DNA from 3 places in the Sphingomonas sp. LR60 genome. Region 2 is predicted to be linked to each of the others. Evidence: predicted binding sites of a transcription regulator. Region 2 holds the regulator's gene; each other region holds the start of a gene.
The links. Region 2 encodes LexA, which represses DNA repair genes until DNA is damaged. Its sites were predicted from a motif close to GTTCCNCNCTTGTTCT; they were not measured.

Region 1: QP166_RS15715 (S24 family peptidase) is a predicted target of LexA. The motif match lies at 1,928-1,943, and genes of this name have one in related genera.
Region 3: QP166_RS15680 (ImuA family protein) is a predicted target of LexA. The motif match lies at 1,747-1,762, and genes of this name have one in related genera.

Annotation. Positions count from the first base shown of each region.
Region 1 covers NZ_JASPFK010000001.1:3,299,506-3,302,777, forward strand. The annotation lists gene QP166_RS15705 (BLUF domain-containing protein) at 1-206, shown strand, start outside; gene QP166_RS15710 (fumarylacetoacetate hydrolase family protein) at 211-1,212, opposite strand; gene QP166_RS15715 (S24 family peptidase) at 1,264-1,830, opposite strand; gene QP166_RS15720 (hypothetical protein) at 1,965-2,141, shown strand; gene QP166_RS15725 (hypothetical protein) at 2,436-2,735, opposite strand; gene QP166_RS15730 (type 1 glutamine amidotransferase domain-containing protein) at 2,844-3,272, opposite strand, start outside.
Region 2 covers NZ_JASPFK010000001.1:657,535-660,806, reverse strand. The annotation lists gene QP166_RS03105 (molybdopterin molybdotransferase MoeA) at 1-1,046, shown strand, start outside; gene lexA (transcriptional repressor LexA) at 1,105-1,767, shown strand; gene QP166_RS03095 (ComEC/Rec2 family competence protein) at 2,225-3,272, opposite strand, start outside.
Region 3 covers NZ_JASPFK010000001.1:3,289,972-3,293,243, forward strand. The annotation lists partial or broken gene QP166_RS15670 (alpha-ketoacid dehydrogenase subunit beta) at 1-71, opposite strand, end outside; gene QP166_RS15675 (3-methyl-2-oxobutanoate dehydrogenase (2-methylpropanoyl-transferring) subunit alpha) at 295-1,593, opposite strand; gene QP166_RS15680 (ImuA family protein) at 1,872-2,549, shown strand; gene QP166_RS15685 (ImuA family protein) at 2,746-3,272, shown strand, end outside.

The DNA of each region.
Region 1 (3,272 bases), 2.6 Mb from region 2:
GACGCGCGGTTGCCGAGCGGCAATTCGGCGGCTGGGCGATGGACGCGCGCCGCGTTCGCGATGCGAGCGGCGCGAAGCTGTTCCTCCACGATCTCAAGCAGATGCTGGACGCGGTCGACGACCATCGACAGGTCGCCGCCTTCATCGGCTTCGCCATGCTCGGCCGCCCCGAGCTGCGCGCCCAACGCGCGTCGCCCGAGGCGTAGCAGGTCAGCCGACCGTCTGTTCGATCGTCCCGAAGATCGGATGGTGGCGATCGTCCTCCATCCAGATCCGCACCGTGTCGCCCTTGGCCAGGAACGGTGTCTTCGCCGTCCCCTGCTTGATCGCCTCGACCGTGCGCAGCTCGGCGAGACACGAATATCCGACCCCGCCGTCCGCGATCGGCCGTCCCGGTCCGCCATCGGCATCGCGGTTGGAGACGGTGCCCGATCCGACGATCGTCCCTGCCCCCAACGCGCGCGTCTTGGCGGCGTGCGCGATCAACGTCCCGAAGTCGAAGGTCATGTCCTCGCCCGCCTCCGCGCGGCCGAACGGTGCGCCGTTCACCTCGACCAGCAGGCGGCGGTGCAGCTTGCCGTCCTGCCACCAATCGCCCAGCGCCTCCGGCGTCACGAACACCGGCGAGAAGGCCGAGGCCGGCTTGCTCTGCAGGAACCCGAAGCCCTTGGCGAGTTCGGCGGGGATCAGGTTGCGCAGCGACACGTCGTTGGTCAGCCCGACCAGCCGGATCGCATCAAGCGCCTGTTCGCGCGTCGCGCCCTGCGGCACGTCGCCGGTGACGACCACCACCTCGCCCTCCAGATCGCAGCCCCAATCCTCGTCGGCGAGCGGGATCGCGTCGCGCGCGCCAAGGAAGCCGTCCGACCCGCCCTGATACATCAGCGGATCGTGCCAGAAGCTGTCGGGTAGCTCCGCCCCGCGCGCCTGCCGCACCAGCGCGACATGGTTCACGTACGCCGAGCCATCGATCCATTGATAGGCGCGCGGCAGGGGAGCGGCGGCGTCATGTTCGTGGAAGCGCTCGCGCGGAATCGCCTCGTTGCGCAGGTCGACCGCCAGCAGCTCCAGCGCGGGCGCGACCTGCGCCCAATCGTCCAGCGCGGCCTGCAGCGTCGCGCAGACATGCCCGGCATCGGCATACCAGGCCAGATCGTCCGAGACGACGACCAGGCGACCGTCGCGACCCTGCTTCAGACTGGCGAGTTTCATGCGCTACCTCTCCTTGTTTCGACCGAGTGTAACGAGCCCGCGCGCGCCCCGCTACAGCCGCCGCAGCAGCAACGTCGCGCGTCCGATCACCTCGATCTCCGCCAGCGGCACCTGCTCGACCGGCCATAACGGATTGTCGCTGCGGATCTCGACCATGTCACCGTGCGGCACCAACCGCTTGACCAGCACCGTGTCGCCCCGCCGCACGACATAGATGCCGCCGCGCGCCGCCAGCCGCCGCGCGCTGGCATCGACCAGCAAGCGATCGCCATCCCTCAACGTCGGCGCCATCGATTCGCCCGTGACCGCGATCACCGACGCCGCCTCCGGCGCCACCCCCGCGCCACGCAACGCCGCACGCGGGAGTCGCTCGGTCCGCAGCACCCGCTCGTCGGGCACCTGCCCCACACCCGCCGCCGCCTTCACCGCCAGCCACGGCACTGCCACCACGTCGTCGGGCGGCGTCGGCGCGCCGAGCAGCGCCTCGTCGATCGCCAGGAAATCGGCCAGCATCCGCCGCTCTCGTTCGGGCAGCACACGCGGCGAGCCGCGGCTCACGAACTGCCCCAGATACGCCTGATTGCGCCCCACCATCCGCGACAACGCCGACAACGCCACCCGCGCGCGCGCGCTGCCGCCGCAAGTGCCTGTTGTGGAGTGTCGTTCATGGCATCACCCTACGCTGAGGATTTTTCCTCGACAAGGAGAACAAAGTAGAACATATGGCGAACGAAGAGTCGGAGGGCTGATCCATGTGTCTGTTGAGCGACATCGACACCTATTTGCGGCGGACGGGCGTCGCCGAAACGACGTTCGGGCGGCGCGCAGTGAACGATCCGCGGCTGGTGCGTGACCTGCGCCGCGGCCGCATCCCGGGCCCGGCGCTTTGCGCGCGTGTAGCGGCGATCATCGCGGCGCGCGCGTCGTGATCGGTCCGCGGTTCGAGCGCGCGGTGGCGCGCGACGCGGCGCGGGCCGGCGTGCTGCTCGCGACAGAACATCATTGCGCGGTCGCGTGGCACAGCGCCACGTTCTCGGGCGCACGCCACGAACTGGTCGTCAGTGCTGCGGCGGACGAAGCGCTCGATGGCTGGCTGGCACGGCTCGCGACCTTCGATCCAGCCATCCCCGGCCAGATCGTCGCCGACCTGCACGTCGCGGCGCGCGAGCCCTTCGGCGATCGCGTAATGCTGCGGCTCGAAGGCGTGACGGTCGCGTGCGACCTCAGCGGGCAGGAATGCGGTACAACGTCCGTTCGAGGAGCAGTGGGTCGACGAACGCCGCCGCCGACACCGGCTTGCACCGGCGCAGCGCACCTGGGTCGAACGCGCTGAGCGGCAGGTTCAGGTCACGCGGCAGCGCGCGTTCGGGCGGCGGCGCCATCCACGCACACGGTGCCTGACCACCGGCGGCCGTGACGCGCTCGACGCGTCGCCGGCCAAGCCGCGATACCGCGGCAAGCATCGTATCGAGCACGCCATGGCTGCGCGCGGCGGGCGAGTGGAGCAGGGTGTCGTCGAACATGCCGCTTGATACCGCAGCAATGGTAAGCCGATGGTAAACGCCGCGGTAGCCATCTTTGGATACCGATTGCGGCACGCCGACGACACCACGCCGGCGTGCCGCACGGGATCAGTCCGCCAGTTCCTCGGTCAGCGCGTCGATGATCGCCTTGTTGAAGGCGGGGATATCGTCGGGCTTGCGGCTGGTGATCAGATTGTCGTCGATCACCACCTCTTCGTCTTCCACTTCCGCCCCGGCGTTCGCCAGGTCAGTGCGGATCGAGACGAACCCGGTGACGCGCCGCCCGTCGATCACGTCGGCCTCGGCGAGCAGCCACGGCGCGTGACAGATCGCGGCGACGATCTTGTCCTCGTCCATGAACTGCTGGACGATCTCGACCGCCAGGTCCTCGACGCGCAGCTTGTCGGGGTTCGCGACTCCGCCGGGCAGCACCAAAGCGTCGTAATCGTCGACCTCGACCTCTTCCAGCGTCAGATCGGGCGTGGCGGTTTCCGCCTTGTTGATGTCGCCCTTCATTCCCTGGATCGGATCGCGCTT
Region 2 (3,272 bases):
CGCAGCCGTCGACCGACCTGTCGGCGATGGACGGCTACGCGCTCCGCTTCGCCGACCTGCCCGGCCCGTTTCGCGTGATCGGCGAAAGCGCTGCCGGCACGCCCTTCTCCGGCACGGTCGGCGCGGGCGAGGCGATCCGCATCTTCACCGGCGCCGCGATGCCGACCGGTGCGGACACCGTGCTCGTCCAGGAAGAAGCCGCGCGTGACGGCGAAACGCTGCGCCTCGACGGCGAAGGCCCTCCGCATCACGGTCGCAATGTTCGCCGCCGCGGGCTCGACTTCGCCGAGGGCGACGTGCTCGTCGAGCAGGGGCAGCGGCTTACGCCCGCCCGCCTGGCGGTCGCCGCGACGGGCGGCGTTGCGCGGATCGCCGTCGCGCGCCCGGTCCGTGTCGCGCTCGCCGCAACCGGCGACGAACTGGTCGAACCCGGCACCCCTGGCGACGCGCTCCCCGAATCCAACCGCTTGCTCATCCGCGCCTTGCTCGCGGGCAGCGGAGTCGAGATCGTCGACCTCGGCATCCTTCCCGACCGGCTCGACCGGCTGACCGAGGCGTTCACCGCCATCGACGCCGACGTGCTCGTCACCACCGGCGGCGCGTCGGTGGGCGACCACGATCTCGTCCGCCCCGCGCTGCTCGCCGCCGACACGACGCTCGATTTCTGGCGGATCGCGCTGCGTCCTGGCAAGCCGATGCTCGCTGGTCGGCGCGGCGACATGGCGGTGGTCGGGCTGCCCGGCAATCCGGTGTCGGCGTTCGTCACGGCGCTGTTGTTCGTTCGCCCGCTGGTCGCGCATCTCGGCGGGGCCGCCGATCCTCTTCCTCAAGTTTCTCGCGCGTTGCTCGGCGAGGACCTGCCCGCCAACAATGAGCGGACCGACTATCTGCGCGCCGAACTGCGCGACGGCCGCGCCTTCGCCTCGACCATTCAGGACAGCTCGATGCTGCGCACGCTCGCGCGTTCGACCTGCCTGATTGTGCGCGATCCGCACGCCCCGGCGGCACGCGCAGGCGACTCGGCGGAAATCCTGATGATCGCTTGACGGACAGCGCTATGTTCCATAAAGGTTCGCAATCCGTTCACTAGGAAGGCGCCCGGACATGCTGACGCGCAAGCAGCACGAGCTGATATGCTTCATCGAGGACCGTCTCGCCGATACGGGCGTCTCGCCCTCGTTCGAGGAGATGAAGGACGCGCTGGAGCTGAAGAGCAAGTCGGGTGTCCACCGTCTCATCAGCGCGCTCGAGGAACGCGGCTATCTCCGCCGCCTTCCCAACCGTGCCCGCGCGCTCGAGGTTATCAAGGCGCCCGAGCGTGGCCCCGAGGCGAAGCGCCCCGCGCCGCCCTCAGTCAAGCGCACCATGCCGGAGCCAGCCAACGACGTGGTCGAGATCCCGCTGCACGGCCGGATCGCGGCCGGCGTCCCGATCGAGGCGTTCGAGGGGTCGACGATGCTTCCGGTGCCCGCCGCGCTGCTCGGCGCGGGCGAGCATTTCGCGCTGGAGGTGGCGGGTGACTCGATGGTCGAGGCCGGCATCTTCGACGGCGACTATGCGCTGATCCGTCGTCAGGAAGTGGCGCGTGACGGCGAGATCGTCGTGGCGCTGATCGAGGACAGCGAGGCGACGCTCAAATATTTCCGCCACGAAGGTGCGATGATCCGCCTCGATCCCGCCAACCGCGCCTACGACCCGCAACGCTACGCCCCCGCGCAGGTCCGCGTACAGGGCAAGCTCGCCGGCTTGCTGCGGCGTTACTCGTAGAAACCCAGACCGTCGCCCCGGACTTGATCCGGGGCCCCGCTTCTTCTCAACGCTCGGCGAACAGCCCGCATAGGCACAACCTTCGCAAACATCGAAGCGTCGGCAAGGCCCGCACGGCGACCCTCACGCACCACCCCGGCGAACGCCGGGGCCCAGTTGGGCGAACCTTCGCAACGACTTAGCGCTGGCCGCCAACCAAACCCCACAATCTCGCAGCACCGCGACAGACCCGTCACGGCCGCGTCGCGTTCGAGCCCGCAACAGGCAACATCGACAACCCTCCCGCAAACATCGGCGAGCCTTTCGCCGCGTCCCGCGCCTGATGCTGACTCGCAATCACCCACGGATGCGCGTCGTCCGCCGCACGCACCGTCGCGACGCTTCCGGTCGCAAACGTCACCCGCACCCCACCCGTCCGGGCCAGCGTGGTTCGGCCGAGCGTCAGCCACCGTCCCCGTCACCGACGCGGCAACCGCCGCTCGCTGACCACCACATCCGCGCGCCGACACAGCGATATCAGCTGCTTGGAGGGCACCAGATACAGGCTCCGCGTCGCCAGCACGCGCCAGACACGCCCGTCCACGTGCCGCTCCATCCAGAACAGATCGCGATTGCACCGCGCGCCCTCCACCTCGCTCAGCAGCGCGGGCGTACCATCCAGCCCGCCCGCCTCTGCGAGCAGATCGCTGACGTAATCCCCTGTACGATCACGCAAAATCGCCACCCGGCCGTCGTCTCCACGCAGCGCCAGATGCCGCCCGTCACCGGTGACGATCAGGTCCGGGACCGGAGTCGCGACCGTCCAGATCGCACCGACCACGATCGGCAAGAGCCCGATATAACGCCACCGCGTCCGCCATATCGCCAGCCACAATCCACCCGCCACCATCGCCCCGAACGCCGCCCGCGGCATCACCGGCAGCGCCGTCACAGCGCCCGGGGCCCCCGCTACTGTCCTGGCAATCCACAATAAGATCGCCAGCGCCCGATCGGCCACCCACCACCCTGGTGCCCCGAGCCCGATGGTATCGAGCAGCAACGCCACCGCCTCGGCCGGCATCACCACGAACGTCGTCAGCGGGATCGCGACGATATTGGCGATCGCTCCATAAAGTCCCGCCTGATGAAAGTGATAGACGGCGATCGGCATCAGCGTCAGTTCGACGAGCAGCCCTGTCAGCAGCAACGACGCCACCGCGCGCAGCCCCGCCCGCCACCGCGCTTCCTCATGCTCGCCGAACCACGCTCGGACCCGCGGATGCTCGTGAAAGGCGATGATCGCCGTCACCGCCGCAAACGAAAGCTGGAAGCTTGGCCCGACCACCGACTCCGGCCAGCACAGCAGCACCACCATCGCCCCCGCCGCGACCAGCCGCAGCGTCAGCGCCTCGCGCCCCAGCACCAGCGCCACCAGCACCATCAGCGCCGCGACACAGCTGCGGATCGTCGGCACCTGCGAGCCGGTCAGCCACGTATAGCCGATCGCCGCGACCGCCCCCGCCGCG
Region 3 (3,272 bases), 2.6 Mb from region 2:
ATGACGACGATCGACGGATCGCGCGCCATCGTCATGTCCATCGCGGAATTGATCGCCTGGATCATGTTCATGCGGGTGGTGGTATCTTCCACCGGCTCTTGCTGGATCGTATCGCTCACCACACAAACTCCGTCATTCCCGCGCAGGCGGGAATCGAGACCCGCTGCCGTGTCGATTCCTGCGAAAACCTGCGCGTCTGGATCCCCGCCTTTGGCCTTCGGCCAAAGTTTATCCTGAGCGCCTGCCTTGCAGGCAGCCGAAGGGCGGGGATGACGGCACAAAGGGAGGCGATCATCACTTCCGGTCCCACGGCCGGCCGCTTGCGGTTTCCTCGTCGATCATCATCTGCCGCTGCTCGCGCAAATGCCACGGCATCTCCTCGAACACGCCGTCGAACAGCGAGTCGAGCGGCTGGCGCAAGCCATGCCCGAGCACGCCGTTCTTCTCGGCCTCCTTCTGCGCCGCCTTCACCTCCTCGGCGACCTCGCGGTCCATCTCGGCCTGCCGCGCCTCGTCCCACTCGCCGATCGCGACCAGATGATCCTTCAAGCGCCGGATCGGATCGCCGAGCGGCCACGCCGTCGGCTCGCCGGCCGAGCGATATTGCGTCGGGTCGTCGGAGGTCGAATGACCCTCGGTGCGATAGGTGAAATGCTCGATCAGCGTCGGCCCGGCATTGGTGCGCGCTCGCTCGGCGGCCCAGGCGGTCGCGGCATAGACCGCCAGCGCGTCATTGCCGTCGACCCGCAACCCCGCGATCCCATAACCGACCGCGCGCGCCGCGAAGGTCGTCGCCTCCGCCCCCGCAAACCCCGAGAAGCTGCTGATCGCCCACTGATTGTTGACAACGTTGAAGATCACCGGCGCACGATAGACGGTCGCGAAGGTCAGCGCGGAATGGAAGTCTCCCTCCGCGGTCGAGCCCTCCCCGCACCATGTCGCCGCGATCCGCGTATCGCCCTTCGATGCCGACGCCATCGCCCAGCCGACCGCCTGCGGATATTGCGTCGTCAGATTGCCCGAGATCGAGAAGAAGCCGAAGCGCTTCTCCGAATACATGATCGGCAGCTGCTTGCCCTGCAGCTTGTCGCCGGTGTTCGAGTAGATCTGGTTCATCATGTCGACCATCGGGCACCCCCGCGCGATCAACAGCCCCTGCTGGCGATAGGAGGGGAAGCACATGTCCTCCGCATCCAGCGCGTGCGCCGCGGCGACCGCCACCGCCTCCTCGCCGAGCGACTTCATGTAGAAGCTGGTCTTGCCCTGCCGCTGCGCGCGAAACATGCGTTCGTCGAAGGCGCGGACGGTCGCCATGTGGCGCAGCATCCGCTGCAGCGTGTCGGGCGACAAGCGCGGGTTCCACGCGCCGACCGCCTGATCGTTCTCGTCGAGGACGCGCACCATCGTGTAGGCGAGTTCGGTGAAATCGCGGGCGGCTTCGGCGGTATCGGGGCGCCGCGCCGCGCCGGCGGCCGGGATCGGAACGTCGGCGAAGTCGACCGCATCGCCGGGTCGGAATTTGGGTTCGGGGACGTGCAGCGACAGGGGCGGCAGGTTGCCACGCGGGTGCACGATACCGGGTTCTTCGCCCACGTTTCACTCTCCGTCATGCGCTGCTTGGCACGCAGCACGATTTCAGCCGCTTGTAATATTGTTTCAACGCCAGTCAAAGCCCTTTTCGCCGATCCGCAACGCCATACGGCTAGTCCCGGATCGTGACAGACCATTGACTCGCACCATCGTTCTGGAACAAATTGCGAACGACAATCCGCTGCGGAGTCGTCCTTGTCGTGCCCGAGTCGAGCGTCCTTTGTTCCCTGCGTGAGACGCTGCGCGCCATACCGGGCGACGGGCACAGCCGGCGGCGAGTCATGCCGTTCGGCGTGCCGGACATCGACTCGCAGTTGACGGATGGCGGACTGCGGCTCGACGCGCTGCATGAAGTCGCGGCGGCGACGCCGTCGCTACGCGACGAGGCGGCCGCTACCTTGTTCGTCGCAGGCGTCGCGGCCCGGGCATGGGGGCCGATCCTGTGGGTCGTGCGACGCCGCGACCTGTTCGCCCCCACGCTCGCACAGTCCGGATTGATGGCGAAGCGCGTGATCCATGCCGAGGCCGATGATGACGCCGGAGTGCTCGCGCTGGTGGAGGAAGGTCTGCGCCATCCGGCACTCGGCGCGGTGATCGGCGAAGTCCGCCGCGCCTCTCCCGCCGCGACGAAGCGCGTACAGCTGTCGGCGTCGCGCGGGCGGACGGTCGCGCTCCTGCTCAAACGCCCGGCGTGCGGGAGCGGCGATCCGTTCGCGGTGTCGTCACCCGCGGCCACGCGCTGGCGGATCGGCACCGTCTCGATGGTCGGCACCGCCCGCCCCCGCTGGGAGGTGACGCTCGCCCGTCAGACCGATGGCGCGCCGTTCGCCGCGACCGCGATCGCCTGCGACGACACCGGACGCCTGGCGCCAGTCGTCACGCGCCGCGAGCACCGGCGCGCGGTAAGCGAGATTTTGCGTGTGACGCCCTCGGCAGAGGAACAGGCGGAGGCAGCGTAGTCACCTCCTCCGTCATCCCGGACTTGATCCGGGATCCCGCCGCTTCCCACTCCGCCAGAAAGAAGCGGGGCGTCGGATCAAGTCCGAAGTGACGATCCGCAGGGCAGCCGCGCACCCACATTCCTAGTCTCCGCAAAGCCTTGACGCCGGAACACCAATAGGAACAAATAGCGAACACATTGATTGCGAGTCGCCTGTGTCCGGTCCCGTTCCCACCCTTGCCGCGCTCCGCGAGAGCTTGCAGGCCATCACCGGCGAGGCGCGCGACCGGCCCGTGCTGCCGTTCGGCATCGACGCACTGGACGACCGCCTCGCCGATCGCGGGCTGCGGAGCGACGCGCTCCACGAAGTGTCTTCACGCGGCACAGGCTGGGGCGACGATGCCGCCGCGGTGCTGTTCGTCGCCGGGATCGCCGCGCGCACGCACGGCGAGGTGTTGTGGGTCGTCCGATCGCGCGACCTGTTCGCGCCGGGGCTGTTCCAGGCCGGGCTCGCACCGTCGCGCGTCGTCTATGCCGAGGCGCGCGACGACGGCGAATTGCTCGCCTTGGTCGAGGAAGGGCTGCGCCACCGCGGGCTCGGCGCGGTGGTGGGGGAGGCGAAGCGCGTCCAGATGGCGCAGGCACGCCGTCTGCAACTCGCCGCCGAGGGAGGTGGCACCCCCGCGCTGCTGCTGCGCCGCCCGGCCCGCGACGGCGCCGATCCGATCACGGCTCCGTCCGC